DNA from 2 places in the Synechococcus sp. M16.1 genome. Region 2 is predicted to be linked to the other one. Evidence: predicted binding sites of a transcription regulator. Region 2 holds the regulator's gene; the other holds the start of a gene.
The links. The regulator HrcA, encoded in region 2, represses chaperone genes, less so after heat shock. The targets are predictions, from matches to a motif close to TTAGCACTCNNNNNNNNNGAGTGCTAA.
Positions count from the first base shown of each region.

Region 1: a site for HrcA is predicted at 2,916-2,942, ahead of groES (co-chaperone GroES). Genes of this name have one in related genera too.

Region 1 covers NZ_CP047954.1:1,645,993-1,657,740, forward strand. Annotated here, with positions in the region: gene SynM161_RS09540 (hypothetical protein) at 265-684, opposite strand; gene groL (chaperonin GroEL) at 840-2,474, opposite strand; gene groES (co-chaperone GroES) at 2,552-2,863, opposite strand; gene atpD (F0F1 ATP synthase subunit beta) at 3,087-4,550, shown strand; gene atpC (ATP synthase F1 subunit epsilon) at 4,625-5,035, shown strand; gene SynM161_RS09565 (30S ribosomal protein PSRP-3) at 5,205-5,720, opposite strand; gene SynM161_RS09570 (TIGR01548 family HAD-type hydrolase) at 5,775-6,545, shown strand; gene SynM161_RS09575 (aminopeptidase P N-terminal domain-containing protein) at 6,587-7,912, opposite strand; gene SynM161_RS09580 (GDP-L-fucose synthase) at 7,947-8,942, opposite strand; gene gmd (GDP-mannose 4,6-dehydratase) at 8,939-10,015, opposite strand; gene SynM161_RS09590 (CNNM domain-containing protein) at 10,083-11,087, shown strand; gene SynM161_RS09595 (GTP-binding protein) at 11,084-11,748, shown strand, end outside.
Region 2 covers NZ_CP047954.1:1,898,044-1,909,791, reverse strand. Annotated here, with positions in the region: gene SynM161_RS10915 (response regulator transcription factor) at 1-69, shown strand, start outside; gene SynM161_RS10910 (RNA pseudouridine synthase) at 66-1,025, shown strand; gene bchM (magnesium protoporphyrin IX methyltransferase) at 989-1,702, opposite strand; gene SynM161_RS10900 (N-acetylglucosamine-6-phosphate deacetylase) at 1,730-2,929, opposite strand; gene purE (5-(carboxyamino)imidazole ribonucleotide mutase) at 2,941-3,495, shown strand; gene SynM161_RS10890 (oxidoreductase) at 3,492-4,121, shown strand; gene SynM161_RS10885 (AI-2E family transporter) at 4,143-5,228, shown strand; gene cysC (adenylyl-sulfate kinase) at 5,188-5,832, opposite strand; gene SynM161_RS10875 (translation initiation factor) at 5,864-6,190, opposite strand; gene trpB (tryptophan synthase subunit beta) at 6,290-7,546, shown strand; gene hrcA (heat-inducible transcriptional repressor HrcA) at 7,557-8,531, opposite strand; gene SynM161_RS10860 (rhodanese-like domain-containing protein) at 8,531-8,887, opposite strand; gene SynM161_RS10855 (DUF3352 domain-containing protein) at 8,941-10,521, shown strand; gene sixA (phosphohistidine phosphatase SixA) at 10,499-10,987, shown strand; gene SynM161_RS10845 (citrate synthase) at 11,001-11,748, shown strand, end outside.

The sequences.
Region 1 (11,748 bases), 250 kb from region 2:
ACCCGCTCACAAACTCAATTTCCAGCACACATATTTTGAAGACAGCTTCAAGCTGATGGTCGTAATGCTGTTCATCAACTTGCCGCTCTGTTCCGATCAATTTTGCGACCAGAAGCCACACAAGAAAGCACTAATCAAGAAAACTGAGCCACGACTGAGGCGGTATTACAAGATCAACAAACCAAGAATTCTTCAAGCAGCCTGAATGGATGAGAGCCCTAGCGGCCTTGAACTTAAGCCGTGAGACTTCAGATTCCAGAAACATTACTCAGGGCTTTGCAACCCTGATTTCAGAAAAGCAATTTCCTTGTAGACCCGATCAAGCTCGTACAACGTTTTTGTTTCCTTCTTTTCAAGGATTTCAACCCGCTTCAACAGATCCTCCAACAACTTGTTTTGCAAAGATTCAACCTGAACTTGCCTTTTTTGCACGCCTTTTGAGGGAGCAGAAGCCGTGCTGGCCGGGGAAAGAATGCCTCCATCCGTTTCGACGTACAACAAGGCAAGACGCTCCAACACCTTGGAGTAGGCCTTGTCTTGTTGTCGGCAAAGGGCTTTGAAACGCTGCAGCGTCTCTGGAGCGAACTGGGCGGCGAAAGCTCCGGGGCGCTGGGGCATTTGTCCCGACACATCGATACACAGCAAGACGTTAGCCGGTACCTCTCCGCACCCCGAATCCTTCATGACCGGCAACCAACGCCGGCCCCCAGGCGCCACATATCTTGTAAAAACTAGTTCTTACAAGACAGCATCCGAACATAAAAAAGAGGCCCCGCAGGACCTCTTGGCATGACTTGAGTTGGGGTGATCGGGTGGTCTCCCGACCACCCGAAGGTCGATCAGTAGTCGAAGTCGCCGCCGCCCATGCCGCCGCCGGCAGGAGCTGCTTCCTTCTTCTCAGGCAGATCAGCCACGATGCACTCGGTGGTGAGCACCATGCCAGCAATGGATGCGGCATTTTGCAGACCGGAGCGGGTCACCTTGGCGGGATCTACGATGCCGGCAGCCAGCATGTCGACGTACTCGCCGGAGGCAGCGTTGAAGCCTTCGGCACCAGCGCGAGCCTTGACGTTCTCAGCCACAACAGCGCCGTTGGCACCTGCGTTTTCAGCGATGCGCATCAGCGGAGCGGTAAGAGCAGCAGCCACGATGTTGGCGCCGATCAGTTCCTCACCGGACAGGCTGGAGGCTGCCCACTGCTCCAGGGCCGGAGCCAGGTGAGCCAGGGTGGTGCCACCGCCAGGAACGATGCCTTCCTCAACAGCCGCCTTGGTGGCGTTGATGGCGTCCTCGAGACGGAGTTTCTTGTCCTTCATCTCGGTTTCGGTGGCTGCACCCACCTTCACCACAGCCACGCCACCGGCCAGCTTGGCCAGGCGTTCCTGCAGCTTCTCCTTGTCATAGGTGGAGTCGGTCTCGTCCATCTGCTTCTTGATCTGTTCGCAGCGGGCGCCGACAGCCGCCTCGTTGCCCTCGGCAACGATGGTGGTGGTGTCCTTGTTGATGGTGATGCGACGGGCGGTGCCCAGCATCTCGAGCTTGGCGTTCTCCAGCTTGAGACCGGCATCTTCGGTGATCAGCTGACCGTTGGTCAGCACAGCCATGTCTTCCAACATGGCCTTGCGGCGATCACCAAAACCAGGAGCCTTCACAGCGGCCACGTTCAGCACACCGCGCAGACGGTTCACCACCAGAGTGGCCAGGGCTTCCTTCTCGATGTCCTCAGCAATGATCAGCAGAGGCTTGCCGGTGCGGGCGATTTGCTCCAGCACGGGCACCAGATCCTGCACCAGACCGATCTTCTTGTCGGTGAGAAGGATGTAGGGCTCGTCGAGGACGGCTTCCATCCGCTCGGTGTCGGTGGCGAAATAAGGGGAGATGTAGCCCTTATCGAAGCGCATGCCCTCGGTGACCTCGAGTTCGGTCTCCATGGACTTGCCCTCTTCGAGGGAAATCACACCTTCCTTGCCAACCTTGTCCATGGCATCGGCAATCATCTTGCCGACTTCTTCATCGTTGCCAGCGGAGATGGTGCCGACCTGAGCGATGGCATTGCTGTCAGCGATGGGCTTGGCCATTTCCTTGATCTTGCTGACCAGGAAATCGGAAGCCTTGTCGATGCCCTTCTTCAGGGTGATGGCGTTGGCACCGGCAGCCACGTTGCGCAGACCCGCCTTGACCATGGCGTGAGCCAGAACGGTGGCGGTGGTGGTGCCGTCACCTGCGGCGTCATTGGTTTTGGAGGCGGCCTGACGGATCAGAGCAACACCGGTGTTCTCGATGTGGTCTTCGAGCTCAATCTCCTTGGCGATGGTGACGCCGTCATTGATGATCTGGGGTGCACCGAACTTCTTCTCGAGCACCACGTTGCGGCCCTTGGGACCAAGGGTCACGGCAACAGCTTCGCAGAGGATGTCGATGCCTTTTTCGAGAGCGCGACGGGCGTTCTCGTTGTAGATGATGCGCTTTGCCATGGAAGGCGGTTCCTAATGAAGAGGATGGTTAAAGGAGGCTGAGTTGAGGCTCAAGCCGCAATGCAGCAGGGCTGATCTCAGTTGACGACAGCCAGGATGTCCTTCTCGGACAGCAGCACGTATTCATCGCTGCCGAGCTTGATGTCGGTGCCGGCGTACTTGCTGTAGAGGACCTTGTCGCCCACACCAACTTCGGGAGCCTGACGGCTGCCGTCGTCGTTGCGCTTGCCGGGGCCCACCTGAACCACTTCACCCACCTGGGGCTTTTCTTTGGCGGTGTCAGGCAGAAGGATGCCGCCGGCAGTCTTCTCTTCGGATTCAGAGACCTTGACGAACACGCGGTCGCCGAGGGGTTTAACGGTCGAGACGCTGAGAGAAACAGCAGCCATGGGTACTTGCAGGAGCAGGGACAGGGCGCAATGCGCCAAGCATCGACGCGAGTTGGCACTCGATGCCGATGAGTGCCAACGTATGCAAGCGACCACCCCCTGGGCCATACCCCAAGCTGTGCGGGTGACCGAACCGGGGGGGGTGCAACCACAGCGGTGGTATGGTTGCGCCGCTCTGAATGGGTCCGAGCGCGCAGCGCCTGTTCCCGCAACTCTCCTTCCTATGGTCGCTTCTGCTCCTGCATCTGCTGGCACCAAGGGTGTGATCCGTCAGGTGATCGGCCCGGTTCTGGACGTGGAATTTCCCGCCGGGAAACTGCCCAAGATCTATAACGCCCTGCGCATCGAGGGGAAAAACCCCGCAGGTGACGACGTCGCTCTGACCGCTGAGGTTCAACAGCTTCTGGGTGATCACCGGGTTCGTGCCGTTGCCATGAGTGGCACCGACGGTCTGGTGCGCGGTATGGAAGCCGTTGACACCGGTGCACCGATCTCCGTGCCCGTGGGTGAAGGCACCCTCGGCCGCATCTTCAACGTGCTGGGCGAGCCCGTAGACGAGCAGGGCCCCGTCAACACCACGGCCACCGCTCCCATCCACCGGGATGCCCCCAACATCACTGAGCTTGAGACCAAGCCCAAGGTGTTCGAGACCGGCATCAAGGTGATCGATCTCCTTGCTCCCTATCGCCAGGGCGGCAAGGTCGGCCTGTTCGGCGGCGCCGGCGTGGGCAAGACCGTGCTGATTCAGGAGCTGATCAACAACATCGCCAAGGAGCATGGCGGTGTGTCTGTGTTCGGTGGTGTGGGTGAGCGCACCCGTGAGGGCAACGACCTCTACGAGGAATTCAAGGAATCCGGCGTGATCAACGCCGACGACCTGTCCAAGTCGAAGGTGGCCCTCTGCTATGGCCAGATGAACGAGCCCCCCGGCGCCCGGATGCGCGTGGGCCTCTCCGCTCTGACCATGGCTGAGCACTTCCGCGACGTGAACAAGCAGGACGTGCTGCTGTTCGTGGACAACATCTTCCGCTTCGTGCAGGCCGGCTCCGAGGTGTCCGCACTGCTGGGTCGCATGCCTTCCGCTGTGGGCTACCAGCCCACCCTGGGCACCGACGTGGGTGCCCTGCAGGAGCGTGTTGCATCCACCGTTGAAGGTTCGATCACCTCGATCCAGGCCGTTTACGTGCCTGCTGACGACCTGACCGACCCCGCACCGGCCACCACCTTTGCCCACCTCGACGCCACCACGGTGCTGAACCGTGCCCTGGCTTCCAAGGGCATCTACCCCGCTGTGGATCCTCTGGATTCCACCAGCACCATGCTCCAGCCAGCTGTGGTGGGTGACGAGCACTACCGCACCGCCCGCGCCGTGCAGTCCACCCTGCAGCGCTACAAGGAACTGCAGGACATCATCGCGATTCTTGGTCTCGACGAACTGTCGGAAGACGACCGTCGCACCGTGGACCGTGCCCGCAAGGTGGAGAAGTTCCTCTCCCAGCCTTTCTTCGTGGCTGAAATCTTCACCGGCATGCCCGGCAAGTACGTGAAGCTGGAGGAGACCATCGCTGGTTTCAACCAGATCCTTTCCGGTGAGCTGGACAGCCTCCCCGAAGCCGCCTTCTACCTGGTGGGCAACATCGAGGAAGTGAAAGCCAAGGCCGAGAAGATCGCCGCCGAAACCAAGTGATCCCTGCGGGGGTGTGATTCACACCCCCGATCACGTGTTTCTCGACAGTCCGTTCTCTTTTCGAACCAAGGTTCATGTCCCTCACCCTCCGCGTGCTGGCAACAGACCAGAACGTCTTTGATGGCAGCGCCGACGAGGTGATCCTGCCCAGTACTACCGGTCAACTCGGCATCCTGCCCGGCCACATCTCCCTGCTCACCGCCATCGACATCGGTGTGCTGCGGGTGCGTGCCAACGGTGCCTGGAACTCCATCGCTCTGATGGGTGGTTTTGCCGAAGTGGATGCTGATGAAGTCACCGTTCTGGTGAACAAGGCCGAACTGGGCAGCTCCATCGATGCCGCTGCCGCCGAAGCCGCTTTCCAGAAGGCCTCCACCGTGGTGGCTGGCATGGAAGGCCAACCTGCTTCGCCGGAAAAACTCAAGGCGCAGCAACAGCTGAATGAAGCCCGCGCTCGCCTTCAGGCCAGCAAAACCTCCGACTGATTCATCCCCCTGTTTCAAGGATGACGTCGCAAAAGGCCAGGGGTTAGCGCCCCTGGCCTTTTTTGTGGTGTGGTTTGTCCGTTCGTTTTCCCAACACCAGCCAAGCCACAGGAAGGCATAAAAAAACCTGCCCGAAGGCAGGTTTGCATCATCAAATTGAAAAGCGGAATCAGGCGGTACCGCAGAAGGTGACTTCGGGGAACTTGGCCTTGGCCTCGTCGAGGCTCTTGCCTTTGCCCTCTTCCTGCCAGTAGTTGATCACCTCAGTGGCCTGGTTGAGCACTTCAACCCGCTCGTTGTCGGTGATCCAGCTCTTGCCTTCCAGTTCGGTCTTCAGGCTTTCCCAGGCATCCTCACGGGGCCAGAAGAAGTAGGAGGTGAGGGGGCTGGGGCCACCGCCAACGATCTGATCAACCGCAAGGGCCACGTTGTCGGGAAGCCAGAGGATCTTCAGCAGGAAGCGGCCCTCATCGGCCTTGGGGGTGTAACCGGAAGGAACACCATCGGCATCGATGGTGGCCGTGGCCAGAGCCGCGGCGGCGCCCTTCAGCACAGGACGGCCTTCAGCTTCGCTGGCTGCAGGCTTTTCAGTAGTTTCAGCTGCCTGGGTGGCGCCTTCAGCCGCGTCGGCTGACGGAGTCGCGACCTCCTGGTCGGTAGGGGCAGCGCCTTCGGTGACCGTCATGGTGTCAGCGCTCAAGACAGAAATACAAACAACTAACCTAACAGCCGCTCCCCATTGGACGTTCTGGGATCCCCAACCATCCTGCTGTTCGACATCGATGGTGTGATCCGCGATGTCGCGGGCAGCTATCGACGGGCCCTTCAATGCACTGTGCAGCACTACTGCGGTTGGCAACCCAGCGCTGATGTCATCGATGCGTTGAAGGCTGAGGGAGCCTGGAACAACGACTGGGACGCCAGCCTGGAACTGATGCGGCGCCATGGTGCTGAGCTGCCGGATCGCGCCGCGCTGATCGATGTGTTCAGCGGCTTCTACTTCGGCGGAGATCCGGATGGAGACCCCAGCCAATGGACGGGCTTCATCGGTGATGAGCCTCTTCTGGTGGACGCCAGCTTTTTCACCACACTGTCGAAGCGCAAGTTGCGCTGGGGATTTGTGAGTGGAGCTGAACCACCCTCAGCCCGCTTCGTGCTGCAACAGCGCCTGGGGCTCCAGGACCCGCCCCTGATCGCGATGGGGGATGCCCCCGACAAACCGGACCCCACAGGCTTGATCCGCCTGGCCAAAGCACTGGGGGCCAGTGCCGAGGGAGTTCAGGTGGCCTATCTCGGCGACACCGTGGCCGATGTGAACACCGTGATCCAGGCCCGGGAACGCTGGCCGGAAAAACGATTCGTGAGCCTGGCGGTGGCACCGCCTCACCTACAAACCCCAGAGCAGGCTGCGGCGCGCGACATCTATGAGCAACGGCTGCGGGAAGCGGGCGCCGATCACGTGCTGACGACCACTGAAGCGGTCTTGCACTGGGAAGGAGCTGCGGGATAAGGGCAACTGCGGTCCGCGAAACTCCCCGCTGATCGAGGCGATCAGCGCTCCATCGCAGCAACGCTCTTGAGGGCACCGGCGGTGAGCACCTCATGGCCCGTCTCGGTGACGGCAACGTCGTCTTCGATGCGGATGCCGATGCCTTTCCAGCGATCGTCAATCTCTGGCTGTCCTTCCGGCACGCTGAGGCGATCGCTGACGTAAAGACCGGGCTCAACGGTGAGCACCATGCCTGGCTCCAGCGGCGCAGGTTGCTCACCTAGCCGGTAGGCCCCCACGTCATGCACATCCAGACCCAGCCAATGGCCGGTGCGGTGCATGTACAGGTGGCGGTAATCGCCTCGCTCGATGATGCCGTCCACATCCCCGATCAGCAGGCCCAGGTCCACCAAGCCCTCCACCAGAATTCGCAGGGCGGTGTCGTGCACCGCCTCCGCCGTGCCGCCGGGAGCCACAACGGCAACCGCAGCTTCCTGAGCCTCCAGCACCAGGCTGTAGAGCTCCCGCTGTTCCACCGTGAAGCGGCCATTCACCGGGAAAGTGCGGGTGATGTCGCCGTTGTAGTAATCCTCCAGCGAACAACCGGCATCGATCAGCAGCAGGTCACCGTCCTGCAGCGGGGCCGTGTTGGCGGTGTAGTGCAGCACGCAGGCGTTATCACCGCCGGCGACGATGGATCCGTAGGCCGGACCACGGGCCCCGTTGCTGCGGAAATGGGCCTCCATCGCAGCCTGAACCTCGGCTTCGTTCATGCCCGGGCGGGTGATCGATCGGGCCAGCTCGTGGGCTTCTGAGGAGATGCGGCAGGCCTCCCGCAAACGCTCCAACTCATGGGGCTCCTTGCGCAGCCGCAGGCGATGCAGGATCGGCGTTGGTGCCACCAGGCCCAGGGCCGCCGTCCCCGTGCGGGCATAGGTGTCCAGTTGCCGCCCCCAGGCCGAAAGCACCATCGACTCCACCGATGTGTTTCGGCCCACCCGGAAGGCGATGGCTTCGGCACCGGCGAGGTACTCGGGCAGTTTTTCGCTCAGCTGATCCAGCGGATGAGCCAGGTCCGCCCCATAGCGCTCCACGGCGCCTTCGGTGCCCCATCGGAAGCCGGTCCACACCTCAGCAGCAGGGTCCTTGGGCTGCACGAACAGCACGTAGCGCTCGCCTTCCGGTCGATGCGGCAGCAGCAGAGCCACCGCATCCGGTTCATCAAAACCGGTGAGATAAAAGAAATCGCTGTCCTGCCGGAAGGGCCATTCGCAGTCGGCGTGATGAGTCGCCAATGCCGCGGCCGGAATCACCGCGGCGGCAGCGCCGAGTTGCTCCATGAACAGAGCGCGACGACGCGAGTGGATGCCGGAGTCGAAACCGTTCACAGCAGCAGAGCGTTCAGGGGAACAGGATGGCAGCTCAGCCCCTCAATTGTTCCGTCGCCAGAGCTGCCTGGAAATCCGCGTAAGCACGCTGCAGGCCATCGGCCAGGGAAATCGATGCCGACCAGCCCATGGCCCGCAGACGGCTGACATCCAGCTGCTTTTTCGGTGTTCCATCTGGCTTGCTCGTCTCCCACAGCAGGTCTCCGCTGAAGCCCACCACGGCAGCGATCTGCTCCGCCAAGGCGCGAATCGTGAGATCAACCCCGGTGCCCACATTCAAAAAGGCCAAGGGCTGGCCGGCCTCGTTCAGTGGGGCATCGTCCGCCATTGCGCTCCAATGCTCCAAGGCGAATACACAAGCCGCACCCAGGTCATCAGCATGCAAAAACTCCCGCAGCGGAGTGCCACTGCCCCAGCAGGTGACCGACGCATCCCCACGGGTCTTGGCTTCATGGAAGCGGCGCAGCAGGGCAGGCAGCACATGGCTGTTGGTGGGGTGGTAGTTATCCCCCGTCCCGTACAGGTTCGTTGGCATCAGGCTGATGGCATCAAAGGCGTGCTGACGGCGAAGGGCCTCACACAGCTTGATGCCGCTGATCTTGGCGATGGCGTACCACTCATTGGTGGGCTCTAGGGCCCCGGTGAGCAGCGCCTCTTCGCGAATCGGTTGGTCTGCGAACTTCGGGTAGATGCAACTGCTGCCAAGGAACAGCAGCCGCCGGACACCACTGGCCCATGCCGCCTCGATCACATTGGTTTGGATCTTGAGGTTGTCCAGCAGGAAATCAGCCGGAAAGCTGTTGTTGGCCTGAATGCCACCCACCCTGGCAGCGGCGAGAACCACCACGTCCGGCCGCGACTGCTGCATCCACTGCTCCACTGCAGGGCGATCCAGACAATCCAAGGCATTACGGCCTGGTGTTAACAGCGATCCATAACCGCGCTGCTGCAAGGCCCGGGCGATGGCACTGCCCGCCATCCCCCGAGCACCAAAAATGGCGATCCTGTCGGATCCAGAGATCAGGGTCATTCGTGCGCCCCGACAACCTTGAAACCTTCCCGCTTCAGCAGCGCTTCCTTACGCGCCTCCTCGTGATCGGTCTCCACCATCTCCGCCACCAGCTGCTCCAGAGTGGTGGTGGGGGTCCAACCCAGTTTGTCGCGCGCCTTGGTGGGATCGCCCAGCAGGGTTTCCACCTCAGCGGGGCGGAAATAGCGGGGGTCAATCCGGACCACCACGGCACCGCTGTCGACACGGCGGCCTACCTCCTCCAGCGCAGCACCTTCCCAGGTGATGCCGCCCCAGCCGATCTTCTCCGCTGCAAGCTCAATGAAGCGGCGCACACTCTCCTGGCGCCCGGTAGCGATGACGAAATCCTCCGGATGCTCCTGCTGGAGCATCCGCCACTGCATCTCGACGTAATCGCGGGCGTGGCCCCAGTCACGCTTGGCATCAAGGTTGCCCATGTAAAGACACTCCTCAAGACCCGCATCAATGCGGCAAAGGCCCCGGGTGATCTTTCGGGTGACAAAGGTTTCGCCGCGGCGGGGGCTCTCGTGGTTAAACAGCACGCCGTTGCAGGCGTACATCCCATAAGACTCGCGGTAGTTCACCGTGATCCAGTAGGCGTACAACTTGGCCACGCCGTAGGGACTGCGGGGATAGAAAGGCGTTGATTCCTTTTGCGGAATTTCCTGCACCAGGCCGTAGAGCTCACTGGTGCTGGCCTGATAGATGCGGGTTTTTTCGGTCAATCCCAGCATCCGCACCGCCTCAAGAATGCGCAGAGTTCCGAGGGCATCGCTGTTGGCGGTGTACTCCGGTGCCTCAAAACTCACAGCCACATGGCTCTGGGCGCCAAGGTTGTAGATCTCATCGGGCTGCACCTGCTGGATGATGCGAATCAGATTGGTGCTGTCAGTGAGGTCGCCGTAGTGCAGGATCAGGCGTGGATCCTGGTCATGAGGATCCTGGTACAAGTGATCAATCCGGCTGGTGTTGAAGCTGCTGGAGCGGCGCTTGATCCCGTGCACCTCGTAACCCTTCTCCAGCAGGAGCTCCGTCAGATAGCTGCCGTCCTGGCCCGTGATCCCAGTTATCAACGCCTTTTTCACGTCTGGTGTGTTCCACAGGCGTCGATAGAGTAATTCGACTACAGACCACCTCTGGATGGCGCCCAACTCGGACCTCCTGGTGCTGTTGCTGCTGGTTTTGGTGGTGCTGCTGGGTTCGGCCCTCTGTTCCGGAGTGGAAGCCGCCCTGTTGACCGTGAGTCCGATCCGGGTGCACGAGCTGGCGGCCCGGGAACGTCCCGTGGCCGGGGCCCGGCGGCTGGCGCAGTTGCGTCAACGGCTGGGGCGCACCCTGTCGGCTCTGGTGATCGCCAATAACGGCTTCAATATTTTCGGCAGCCTGATGCTGGGCGGTTATGCCGCCTGGGTGTTCGAGCAGCGCAACATCAGCGGTGTTGCCCTGCCGGTGTTCTCGGTGGGACTCACCGTCCTGGTGATCCTGCTAGGTGAAATCCTGCCCAAAGCCCTCGGAAGCCGTCTGGCCCTGCCGGTGGCCCTGGCCAGCGCACCCCTGTTGCATTGGCTCGGCCTGGTGCTCAGGCCGCTGGTGCTGCTGCTGGAACGGATGCTGCCGGCCATCACCGCCGAAGCGGAACTCAGCACCAATGAAGAGGAGATCCGTCTGCTGGCTCGCCTGGGCTCCCAGAAGGGAGAGATCGAAGCCGATGAAGCCGCGATGATCGGCAAGGTGTTTCAGCTCAACGACCTCACCGCCCGCGACCTGATGACGCCGCGGGTGGCGGCGCCCACCCTGGACGGCAGCCTCAGCATCGAAGCCCAGCGGGCCAAGCTGATGAGCACCAACGACCCCTGGTGGGTGGTGCTGGGCGATCAAGTGGACAAGGTGCTTGGCGTGGCCAGCCGCGAGCGGGTGCTCACCGCCCTGTTGGAGAACCGCGGCCTGCTCACACCCGTTGACCTCTGCGAACCGGTGGAATACGTGCCCGAGATGATCCGGGCTGATCGGCTGCTGACGGGCTTCCGGCGCGACAGCGGTGGTGTGCGCGTGGTGGTGGATGAATTCGGTGGCTTTGTCGGCGTGATCGGTGCCGAATCGGTGCTGGCCGTGCTGGCCGGCTGGTGGCGCAAGCCGGCAGCATGAGCGGGATGCAACCCACCCCGCCCCATACCGTTGAGCGCTGCCAGCTGCTGCTGGAACACTGGCGCAGTCAGCTTCAGCTGAGCCCACGGGACCAGGGACTGCTGGGGGGTGAATTGCGGCTGCTGGATCGTCAGCTGCAACGGCTGCAGCAACGACGCCTGCGCATTGCTCTGTTTGGTCGGGTGGGGGTCGGCAAATCCAGCCTGATCAATGCCTTGATCCGCCGGCCACTGCTGGCAACGGATGTCGCCCACGGCAGCACCCGCCATCAGCAGGCGGTGGACTGGCCCGTGGAGATTGCCGGGCTGACCAGGGTGGAACTGGTGGACACCCCCGGCATTGATGAAATCGATGCCGCCGGGCGGGCTCGCTTGGCCTCCCGCGTGGCCATGGGGGCTGATCTGGTGCTGCTGGTGGTGGACAGCGACCTGACCCGAGCCGACCTGGAGGCCTTACGAACGCTGCTGGAGAGCGGCAAGCCCCTGCAGCTGGTGCTGAACCGGAGCGACCGTTGGCCAGAGCAGGAACGTGCCGAACTGCTGCGCAGCATCCGCGCCCGGCTGCCGGTTGATCTGCCGATCACCGCGGCAGCGGCAGCGCCCCGCAGCCCCCAGATCCAGGCCGATGGGCGGGTGCGCAGCACGATCACGACGCCGCAGGT
Region 2 (11,748 bases):
AACAAGACGGGCACCTCCAGCCGCACGGAATTGGTGCGCTATGCCCTGGAGCACCGTCTGGTGACTTGAAGGCGGGCTGGCGCGAGGCGGCGTTCAACAATGGTTGGACCTACCGCGACCGGGTGCCGCGGTCCGCTGCCGGCATCTTGGTGAGCGAATGGCTGGCGGATCGCTACCGCCACTCTGATGCTGTGTTGTGGCAGCAGCGGATCGCCGCCGGTGAGCTGGATTGGAACGGAGCGCTGCTGGCCGTTGATCGAGCCTTGCAGGGCGGTGAGACCCTCTGTTGGCGGCGTCCGCCCTGGTTGGAGCAGGCGATCCCCGATCAATGGGAGACGATCCACGACGACGGCGACCTGTTGGTGATCAACAAGCCTTCCGGTTTGCCGGTGATGCCCGGTGGTGGCTTCCTGCACCACACGCTCACGGCCTTGCTTGAACCCACCGGGGCCCGGCCGGTGCACCGCCTGGGGCGCTTCACCTCCGGCCTGCAGGTGTGTGCCCGCACGCCGCAGACCCGTGCCCTTTGGTCGAAGCAGTTCCGGCCCGACGGCGCTTGCCGCAAGGTGTATCAGGCCTGGAGCCAGCGGGTGCCGGGGTTGGAGTTGGGGCAGTGCCTGACGGTGAGCAGTGATGTGGTGGAACGGCCGCATCCACTCTTGGGCTGGATCTGGGGGCCGGAACCGTTCGACGATGCGCCGATCCGCAAACGGCTCTCAGCCCACTCCGAGCTGGAGCTGTTGGAGCGCAGGGCCGAGGGCGATCGCCTGCAGGTGACGATCACCACCGGACGGCCGCATCAAATCCGTATTCATCTGGCGCAGCTGGGCAGCCCCTTGCTGGGTGATCCGCTCTATCTGATGAATCGCGAGATTTCAGCCACCGCAACGCCCGGTGATGGGGGCTATCGGCTGCATGCCTGGCGGCTTTCGGGTCTCCCTCACTTGAGGGAGCTCAACCTCCTGGTGGATCCCCCGAGTGAGGGAGATCAGGCCTTGCGGAACTCGATCAAACGCGAGAAGTAGAAGGGGGCCTTGTTCAGGCTGCGGCGCACCAGCTTGAAGCCGCAGGCTTCGGCTGCCTTCACGATGCCGTCTTCCTTGAGGGTGTAGGCCCGGGTGGTTTTGCTGGGGCCGGGGAACAGCTGGCCGATGCCCTTCAACAGCGCCAGCAGCGGGGTGTAGGGCGCAAAGCTCACGATCAGCCGCTCTTCAGTGAGGCTGCAGAGGTGCTTCACCATCTCCTCGGCCGGTTGCTGGGGGTAGTGGATGAACACATCCAGGCAGCACACCGTGTGGAAGGAGCCGCTCAGGCTTTCCAGGTCGCTGGCGAAGAAATTCAGCTTGGCCATGTCGAGGCCGGCCTCGCGGGCCCGGCGCTCGGCTTCCTGGGCCATGGCCTCGGAAATGTCGCTGGCGCTGATGGAACCGGCCCCCATCGCCGCCAGCGGCAGGCTCAGGCTGCCAACACCGCAGCCCGCGTCGCAGAAGCTCGCCTGGCTGAGTTCACCGCTCTCCTTGATCCAGGCCAGCACCTCATCCACGGTCTTCTGGTGACCGATGCGGATGTTGCGCTGCACCTTGTTCACGTCGTCGCTGTCGCTGTAGATGCGGTTCCAGCGGTCGAAACCCGTGGTTTCGAAGTAGCCCTTCACTTCCTTTTTCTCGGCCTGTTTCTGCTCCAGCAGCTGATCGGGGGCCATGGCGGAAGGGTTTGCGTCGGCGGGATCCTAAGCAGCGCAGGCCCAGTGCAGCTCACCCTCCTTCAGCTGCCAGCGCAGCAGTTGCGTCAGTGGCCGTCCCATCAGGGCATCCATGCACCCCGTTGCATCGCCGATCACCCGCCGCGGTGCCACCGTGGCGCTCCAGATCGCAGCACCGGGGGCTTCACTCCAGCGGGCCAGCCGTTTCACCCCCTCCAGTTGCGGCAGGGTCACTCCCGCCAGGGTGCCGTCATCGAGGCGGCAGGTGCCGTTCTCCACCAGCAGCACCCGCTCGTCCCAGCGGTGCTCCCCGTCGGCCAGGCCGTAGGGGGCCAGCGCATCGCTCACCAGCACCGTCTGCTCCGGTGCCAGCCGTTGCAACAGCATCGCCATCGTGGGGTGCACGTGCACGCCATCGGCGATCAGCCCCAGGGCCACCCCTCCACGCCTGCAGGCTTCCCCAAGAGGGCCGGGTGCCCGGTGGTGCAACCCAGGCATGGCATTGAAGGCGTGGGTGAGCATGGCCACCCCCTGATCGAACCCGGTGCTGGCCTGTTCGGCCGTGGCGGCGCTGTGCCCCAGGGCCGCGCTGATGCCCAGCTCCCGCAGTCGCCCGATCACCGCAGCGGCTCCCTCCAGTTCGGGGGCCAGGGTGACCAAGGCAATCTCCGTTTCGAACCCACCGATTCGTTCCTCGAGAGCCTCCAGGCTGGGGCTGGCCAGGTGTTCACGGGGATGGGCACCGCGGCGGGCTGCGGCCAGAAAGGGGCCCTCCAGATGGGCCCCCAGCAGCCGGCAACGGCCGGGTTGATGCAGGTCCCGCGCTTGCCGCAGCACGGCCAGGGCCCGGCGCAGCGGCGCGATGCCACAGGTCACCAGGGTCGGGGCGATGGCTTCGACCCCATCGCGCCACAACAGCTCAAGGAGTTGCACCAGCCGGGGCAGATCTGCCTCGCTCAGTTCCGGGAAGGCCAGTCCCAGCCCGCCGTTGATCTGCAGGTCCACACCCCGGGGGCTGAGCCAGTTGCCGTTCCAGTCCGCATCAGTTTGTTGAGCCTCCTGTTGCGCAACTTGTTGAGCCACGCCGCCCATCGCCTCGATGCGGCAGATCCGACCCTGTTCGTCCAGTTCGATGGCATAGCGCTGGTCTCCGTCCCCCGGCAGGGGACCCGGCAGTCGAATGTTGGTGATCCGGTGCATCAACGCAACACTGGCTTCTGCAGCCATGGGGGGAGACGATGGCAGTCTTGCCCCTCTGCGTTGTGCCGCCAGTGCTTCCCCGTGTTGCCGTTGTGATGGGCAGTGACTCTGACCTGCCCACCATGGAACCCGCCGCCGCCATCCTGCGCGAGCTGGGGGTGGAGGTGGAGGTTCGGGTGCTCTCGGCCCATCGCACCCCCTTGGAGATGGTGAACTTTGCTCAAGCGGCCCGGGGTCAGGGGTTTGGGGTGATCGTCGCCGGCGCCGGCGGGGCCGCCCATCTCCCCGGCATGGTGGCCGCGCTCACCACGCTGCCTGTGATCGGCGTTCCGGTGAAAAGCCGGGCGCTGTCCGGGGTTGATTCCCTCCACTCGATCGTGCAGATGCCGGGGGGGATTCCTGTGGCCACCGTCGCCATCGGTGGAGGACTCAATGCCGGCTTGCTGGCGGCGCAGATCCTCTCGGTGGGCGACGCTGGCTTGGCTCAGAAACTTGATGAGTACCGCAGCAGCCTCCACGATGCTGTGGTCGCCAAGGATGCGCGCCTGGTTGATCTGGGCAGCACGGATTACCTCTTCCGGATGAATTCATGAGTGTTCCCGTTCGTTCCACCCTGCGATCCACGCTGCTTTGGGCGGTGGTTCCGGCGCTTGTTGTTTATGCGGTTGCGCTGGTTTGGAGCGCCTCAGAGGGCATCAGCGCCAAATTGGTATTGAGGGATTTGGCCCAGTCCTGTAAGGCACCTCTTGGCGAAGGTTTCCTTTCCAGCGTGGGCTATTTGCTCTGGATGGCGGCCGCGGCCATTGCTCTATTCGCAGCGTCCACCCGGCAAATCCAAGGCTCCGTTTTGAACCGTCAATTCGCCTTCTGTGGGGGTGGTTTTTCGCTCTGGCTCTGCCTGGACGACATGTTCTTGGTGCATGACCGCTATCTGGGCCAGTTGTTTTTGTACATCACATACGCCTTTTTTACCGGGTTGCTGTTGTTCCGATTCCGTGGCCCTCTGCGGCGTTTCGGTGGTGACACCTTTCTCATGTCAGTGGTGTTGTTGGGTCTGTCGGTTCTGACCGATGAACTCCAGTGGCTGTGGCCGAATTCTTACGAGACGGTGCAGATCTTTGAAGAGGGATTCAAGTTCCTTGGGATTGCCGCCTGGCTCAGTTTTTGGTGCCATTACGTCAGTTCAGCCTCCAAGCCGGCTTCCTTTGAGCAGCACTAACCGATTCGCTTCATCGTTTCGATGACGCCCTGGCCGGCCTGGTTGCGGCTTGGTCTTCTGCTGCCTGTACTGGGCTTGAACGCCTTTGTGCTGAAGCGTTTGCTGGTGCAGTTCGCTCCATTTCCCGGGTTGTTCCTCACCGCGGCTTTGATCGCATTTTTGTTGGATCTGCCCTGCCGCTGGCTCGCGCAACGGGGTCTTCCCCGCGCCTGGGCCATCGTCAGCGTGGTCCTGCTGACCTTGGGGCTCTTGGCCTGGGCGGCTGTGGCCCTCGTGCCGCTTCTGATCGAACAGCTCAGCCAATTGCTTACTGCCTCGCCGTCTCTGCTTACGGCGGCGGAGCAGTGGATCGATCGGGGTCAGCTCTGGGCGCTGGACCATGGCCTGCCGACGGATTTCGCTGATCTCAGCAGCGATCTGGTGGCCCAGTTCAGCCGTTTGGCGACGCAGTTGAGTCAACGCCTTTTGGGCCTGTTGGGGGCCACGGTGGGCACCACGATCAATGTGGTGATCGTGCTGGTGTTGGCGGTCTTCCTGCTGCTTGGGGCAGATCCGATCGTCGACGGTCTGGCCCGTTGGCTGCCCGACCGTTGGCGGGATCTGGTGCAGACGACCCTCGAGCGCACCTTTCGCGGCTATTTCGCCGGTCAGGTGGTGTTGGCTCTGATCCTCAGTGGTGGTCAGCTCCTGGTGTTCACCGCCCTGAACATTCCCTACGGCGTCTTGTTCGCCGTGCTGATCGGCTTCACCACCCTGGTGCCCTATGCCAGTGCCGTGTCGATCGTCTCGGTGAGTGCGGTGCTGGCGGTTCAGGACCCGCGCACAGGCCTTGAGTTGCTTGCCGCGGCGATTGTGGTCGGTCAGATCGTGGATCAGGTGATCCAACCGCGGCTGATGGGCAGCATCGTGGGGTTGCAACCGGCCTGGTTGCTGATCGCCTTGCCCGTTGGCGCCCGAGTGGGCGCCCTCTATGGCGTGGGCGATCTGCTGGGCCTGCTGTTGGCGGTGCCGGTGGCCAGTTGCATCAAAACCCTGGCGGATGCCGCCAGGGCTGGTGACGTCGACCTCAGGCGGCCGGAATCACCCCACGCTCCTGGAGCGCTTTGATTACCAGCTCCACGGAGTCGGCCAGATCCTGCTTGCCGGTGTCGATCTTCAGTTCGGGCGTTTCCGGTGCTTCGTAGGGGCTGGAGATGCCGGTGAATTCCTTGATCTGCCCCGCCCGTGCCTTGGCGTAGAGGCCTTTGGGGTCGCGGGATTCGCAGACCTCGAGGTCTGCGGCGCAGAACACCTCGAGGAAGTCACCGTCCTCCACCAGGTCCCGGGCCTTGTCCCGGTCTGCACGGAAGGGCGACACAAAGGCGGTCAGCACGATCACGCCCGCATCCAGGAACAGCTTGGCCACTTCACCGATGCGGCGGATGTTCTCCTCACGGTCGGCATCGGAGAAGCCCAGGTCTTTGCAGAGGCCGTGGCGGATGTTGTCGCCGTCCAGCACATAGGTGGCGAGTCCTCGCTCGAACAGGGCTGCGTTGACGGCATTGGCCAGGGTGCTCTTGCCGGAGCCGGAGAGTCCGGTGAACCAAAGAATGGCGCTGCGGTGACCACGCTGGTTCGAGCGCTCGTCGCGGCCCACGGAGGCCTCATGCCAGGCGATGTTGGTGGACGCACCTTTGTTGGTGAGCTCTCCGTAGGTGGGGCTGGCGGTCATGGCCACAGCAAGAAGTGGCGGCCATTCTCCCTTAGCCCCCAGCCCGTTTCGGCCGGTATCCCTCCTTGCTGAGCAGCTCGAGCGCCAGATCCACCTGATCTCCTTGCAGTTCGATCACGCCTTCCTTGGCGGTCCCGCCACTGCCGATGCGTGTTTTGAGCTTCTTCAGCAGCGCCTTGAAGCCTGCAGCATCCAGCTCCAGGCCCCGGATCACCGTCACGGTTTTGCCACCTTTGCCACCACGGGTGGGCTGCACCCGCACCATTTGCTGCGCCTTGGCTGCGGGCTTCGCCGCAGGGCCGCTCGGTCGCTGCAGGCTCTCGGCACTGCTGAATTCCTGCCAGCCTCCCTTCGGCATCCACCTGTCGCAACCGGCTTGCATTGTCGATGAGCGCCGATGCGGCGCCCCATGGCGTGACCGCCTGCTTACGCTGAGCCGACGCTCCGCCGTGGATCCGTGACCAGCACCCTGCCCAACGCCAGCACTCCGGATCCCTCCCGCCTGCAGCCAGCGGTGCGCCCAGGTGCCCACGGTCGCTTTGGACGGTTCGGCGGTCAGTACGTGCCCGAGACCCTGATGCCGGCCCTGGCGGAACTGGAGCAGGCAGCGGCCCAGGCCTGGAACGATCCCGCTTTCACCGCCGAGCTCAACCGCCTGCTGAAGAACTACGTCGGCCGGGCGACACCGTTGTATGAGGCCGAGCGTCTCACCGCCCACTACCGCCGCGCCGACGGTGGCCCCCGCATTTGGCTCAAGCGGGAAGACCTGAACCACACCGGTGCCCACAAGATCAACAACGCCCTGGGGCAGGCCCTTCTGGCCCTGCGAATGGGCAAGAAACGGATCATTGCCGAGACCGGTGCGGGGCAGCACGGCGTCGCCACGGCCACGGTCTGTGCTCGCTTCGGCTTGGAGTGCGTGATCTACATGGGCGCTGAAGACATGCGCCGTCAGGCCCTCAATGTCTTCCGCATGCGCCTGCTGGGCGCCACGGTGCAACCGGTGACGGCCGGAACCGCCACCCTCAAGGACGCCACCAGTGAAGCGATCCGCGACTGGGTGACCAACGTCGAGACCACCCACTACATCCTTGGATCCGTCGCAGGGCCTCACCCCTATCCGATGTTGGTGCGGGATTTCCATGCCGTGATCGGTGAGGAGTCCAAGCAGCAGTGTCAGGACGCCTTCGGCCGGCTGCCAGACGTGCTGATGGCCTGCGTTGGCGGTGGCTCCAATGCCATGGGCCTGTTCCATCCATTTGTGCAGGACACATCCGTGCGGCTGATTGGTGTTGAGGCCGCCGGTGATGGTGTGGCCACCGGTCGCCACGCCGCGACGATCACCGAGGGCCGTGCCGGTGTGCTGCACGGCGCCATGAGCCTGCTGCTGCAGGACGGAGACGGTCAGGTGATGGAGGCCCACTCCATCAGTGCAGGCCTCGATTACCCCGGAGTGGGGCCGGAGCACAGCTACCTGCGGGAGATCGGGCGTGCCGAGTACGCCGCAGTCACCGACCAACAGGCCCTCGATGCCCTGCGCCTTGTGAGTGAGCTTGAGGGCATCATTCCGGCCCTGGAAACCGCCCATGCCTTCGCCTGGCTTGAGCAGCTTTGCCCCACCCTGGCCGATGGCACGGAAGTGGTGATCAACTGCTCAGGCCGCGGCGACAAGGACGTCAACACCGTGGCGGAGAAGCTGGGGGATCAGCTCTAAGGAGCGGGCCTCAGGCCAGCAGCAATTCCAGGTGCCGGGCCACCCGCTGCACGGCGGCTCGGGCCGTGGCATAGGCCATCCGCATCGGCCCCACCAGGGCCACATGGCCGAGCCCCTCGTTGCAGCGGTATGGAGCCTGAACCACAGCACAGGCCTCCAGGGCTGGCTGAGGATGTTCGTCGCCGATCCACACCCGTGCGGATTCACCGCGGCTGATCAAGGTGGCTGGTTGGTCATCGATCAGTTCCAGCAGCGGCCGAAGGCTTGAGGTGCTTTCAAATTCCGGTTCGCTCACCAGCCTGGAAAGGCCATGCACCACCACCTGTGTGGAATTGGCGGGGGTGGGCTGCTCAAGGGCGTTGCGCAGCACAGCGCCGCTGCGTTGCAGCTGCCTGGGCAGTGCGTCCCAGTTCAGGTCGCCCTGCTCGAGCTGGGCCGACGCCCAGCGTTCCATCGCGGTGAGTTCGGCTTCAGCCCCGTGGGGCAGACGCAGGTTGAGGTGGCTGGCACGGCCATTGGCTTCCACCAGCATCACCAGCAGTCGATCACCGCTGGGCACCAAACGAATCGTCTCCAGTTGCTGGTTCTCGTGCTGCGGTTGGGTGATCAGGCTCATCAGACCGGTGAAATCCGTCAGCCGCCGGGCCAGATGCATCAGCAGGTCGTCCAAACCGGCCCAACGAAGACTGAGGCCGGTGAGCTCCCGTTCCAGGTGTTGAACAGCGATGCCGGGTTCCGGCAGCAGCGCATCCACGTAGTGCCGGTATCCCATCGGACTGGGAACGCGTCCGGCGGAGGTGTGCGGTTGATGCAGCAGTCCTCGGCGCTCAAGTGCCCCCATGGCGGAGCGAACGGTGGCGGAGCTGGCGGGGATGCCGAAGCGTTGCACCAGGGTGCGGCTGCCCACCGGCTCCATCGTGTCGACGTAGTGGTGCACCGTCGCCTGAAGCACCTGTTCTTGCCGAAGGGACAGGGGCTTGCTCATCAGTAGCGGGGAACTCTTGGATCCACCTGAAGGCTCCAGGCATCAATGCCTCCTTCAAGGTTCCACACCTCAAGGCCCCAGGGTTGGTCCAGCAGCCACAGGCCGAAGTGGTAGCTGCGCACGCCGGCATGGCAGACCACCACGACGGGTTGATCTGGGTTGAGGTCGGCCTGCAGTGTTCCAAGCCATGCATTGGATTGGCTCAGGGGGCGGTGCAGCACCGCACCGGGGAAGGCAGCGATCGCAAGCTCAGCCTCCTCGCGCACATCCACCAGCTGCGGTGACGGTCGCTCGCTTTGCAGCCATTGCTGCAGTTCAGAGGCTTGGATTGGTTGTGGTTGTTGGGATTGGCCCATGGCGCCATTCTGCGGTGATGGACAAAGATGAGGCGACTCGAGACCGCCGGCCCATGAAGGCCCGCCCCTTCCTCAGCGCTGCCGGCGCTGTGCTGTTGTCGCTGATTTTGCTGGCCGTTGGCCTGCTCTGGACCATGAACCGCCAGAGCCCCCTGCAGCTGGCAGAGCAGCCGTTGCATCTGCCTCGGGCGGCCCGGTTTGTGCCTCGGGATGCTGACTTGTCCCTCCATTGGTTGGCCGATCCAGGACGGTTGCCGGCCTATGCCCAGGCCGTTGCCCCTGCCTCCCAACGCCGCGATGCCCGTGATGGCGCCCGGCAGTGGCGCGAAGGGGTCTTTGCTTTGGCGGGCCTCCAGTTCGGTCTTGAGCTGGAGCCCTGGCTTGGCGAGGAGGTCAGTCTCACCCTCACCGATGGTGATTCCAACGCCGGTTGGGTGTTGGCTTTGACGAGTCGGGATGACGACGGCGCCCGGCGTTTTCTGCAACGGTTCTGGCAGACCCGCAGCCTGGCGGGCACCGACCTGCAGATCAGCAGCTACCGCGGTATCGGTGTGATCAGCGGTCAGGGAGCGTTGGTGGGGCAGGACCCCCAACCCCTGGCTACGGCCCTGATTGACGACGATCTGCTCCTCGTGGCCTCAGGCCGGGGTGTGCTGGAGCAGGCACTCGATGTCTCCCAGCTTCCGGATCAGCATCAGCTGGGCGATCAACGCCTGCAAGCTCAGGTGGCTGAGCTCGGCGAAGGCGTGGCTCTGCTCACGGCATCTCCCCACGCCCTTGAGCATTGGCTGCAGCTGCCTGAGCTGGTGGCCCAACGGGACGATCTGAGCGGACTCGTGGCATCACTGCGACCGGAGGGTTCAACCCTGGCGGTGGATGGGCGCCTCGGGTTCCGGCAAGCCCTTGGTACCGACCCCTGGCCTGGGCTCACGGATCTGACGGCGTCGGCGGGCGGCCATGCCCGCTGGCTGGCTCAGCTGCAGAGTCCAGCCCGTTTGTTGGATCCCAGCGAAAGCCATCCGCTGGCCCAATGGTTCGCTCCGGTGCTGAAGCAGTACTTGGCGGACCAGCCGGCGGCCGATGCTGTTGTGGGGGCCGATGCTGGCCCTCTCCTCTGGCAGGACCAACCCGAGGGCTGGCTGCTGGCCACCCGCCCGCAAACTCCCGCCAGGGATGCGGTGGATGCGCGTTTGCAGGAGCAGGGTCTGACCCGTTCTGAGCTGGAGGGGGATGGCGAGGTGTTGAGCGTGTGGACGCGGCTGGTGCGCCAGCGGGGACGCCAGCCTGGGGTGGATGCTCAATTGGCCGTGGCTCAGGTGCGCTCGTCTGCGCTGAACTGGTGGGGCGAGTCCTTGATGGCTCTGGCGCAGCGTCAGAACGGGCGTGCCCTCCAGCCCCGCTTGAGCCAGTGGCAGGAGCTCACAGCCTCCGCCCAACCAGCGCAGGCCCTCCTGCTGGCGGATGAGCCGGCCCGCGCACTGTTGGGGCAATGGCGGCCTTGGGCCCTGCTGCAGGTGATGGCGGGGCGACCGCTTCAGGATCAGGTCCGCGGCCTTGCGGTGGCCGTCGACGTTGATCGTCAGGAGCAAGGCAGTACCGAGATTCCCTTGCATGCCCGGCTCGAACTCGGCTGACCTGGTTCTGTTGCGGCATGGCATCGCCGAACCCCGCCAGGCGGGCCAGGACCATCCGGATCGCCCCCTGACCGCCGCTGGCCGTCAGCGAACCCAGCGGGTGATGGCGGCCCTCGTGCAACGGGGGCTGCGCGTGGATCGATTGCTGTCCAGCCCCTATCGCCGGGCTCTGCAAACGGCGGAACTGGCGTTGGAGGCGGGGCTCGCTTCTGAACTCGCGGTGGATGAACGGCTCCAGCCGGGAGGGGACCTCAACATGCTGGTGACCGCCTTTGATCAACGGCTTGGCTTGGTCGGTCATGAGCCGGATCTAGGAGATCTGGCCTGCGGTCTTCTGGGGTGTGCCCCGGGATCCCTGGTGCTGAAGAAAGCCGGCGTGATTCAGCTGCGTCGTTCCGCGGGCCAGTGGCAGTTGAAGGCCTTGCTTCGGCCAGCACTGTTGATTGACGATTTAGGTTGCTCTTAGAGGCAATCAGGCGGTGGCCCAGCAGCAGATAGGCGACCTGCGCCATGCGCGGACCGGGATCGAACTGCGTCCAGGCCTGGATGGCGTGCCGGCCACCCAGTCGGCGATCTGCGACATCGATGGAGAGCAAGGGCTGCTCACCTACCGCGGCTATCCGATGCAGGATCTGGCGGCCAACAGCAGTTTTCTGGAAACGGCTTATCTGCTGATCTGGGGAGAGCTGCCCAGCCGCGACCAGCTTGCGGAGTTTGAGCACGCGGTGCAGATGCACCGGCGGGTCAGCTTCCGGGTGCGGGACATGATGAAGTGCTTCCCGGCCAGCGGCCATCCGATGGACGCGCTGCAGTCCAGTGCTGCTTCCCTGGGGCTGTTCTATTCGCGCCGGGCGATCGACGACCCGCAGTACATCTATGACGCGGTGGTGCGGCTGATCGCCAAGATCCCCACGATGGTGGCCGCTTTTCAGCTGATCCGCAAAGGCCAGGACCCAATCCAGCCCCGGGATGATCTGGCTTACTCCGCCAATTTCCTCTACATGCTCACCGAACGTGAGCCGGATCCCCTGGCGGCGCGGATCTTTGATCGCTGCCTGATGCTCCATGCCGAGCACAGCCTCAACGCCAGCACCTTCAGTGCCCGGGTCACCGCCAGCACCCTCACCGACCCCTACGCCGTGGTGGCTTCAGCCGTGGGCACCCTGGCGGGCCCACTCCATGGCGGCGCCAATGAAGATGTCCTCGCCATGCTCGAGCAGGTGGGCA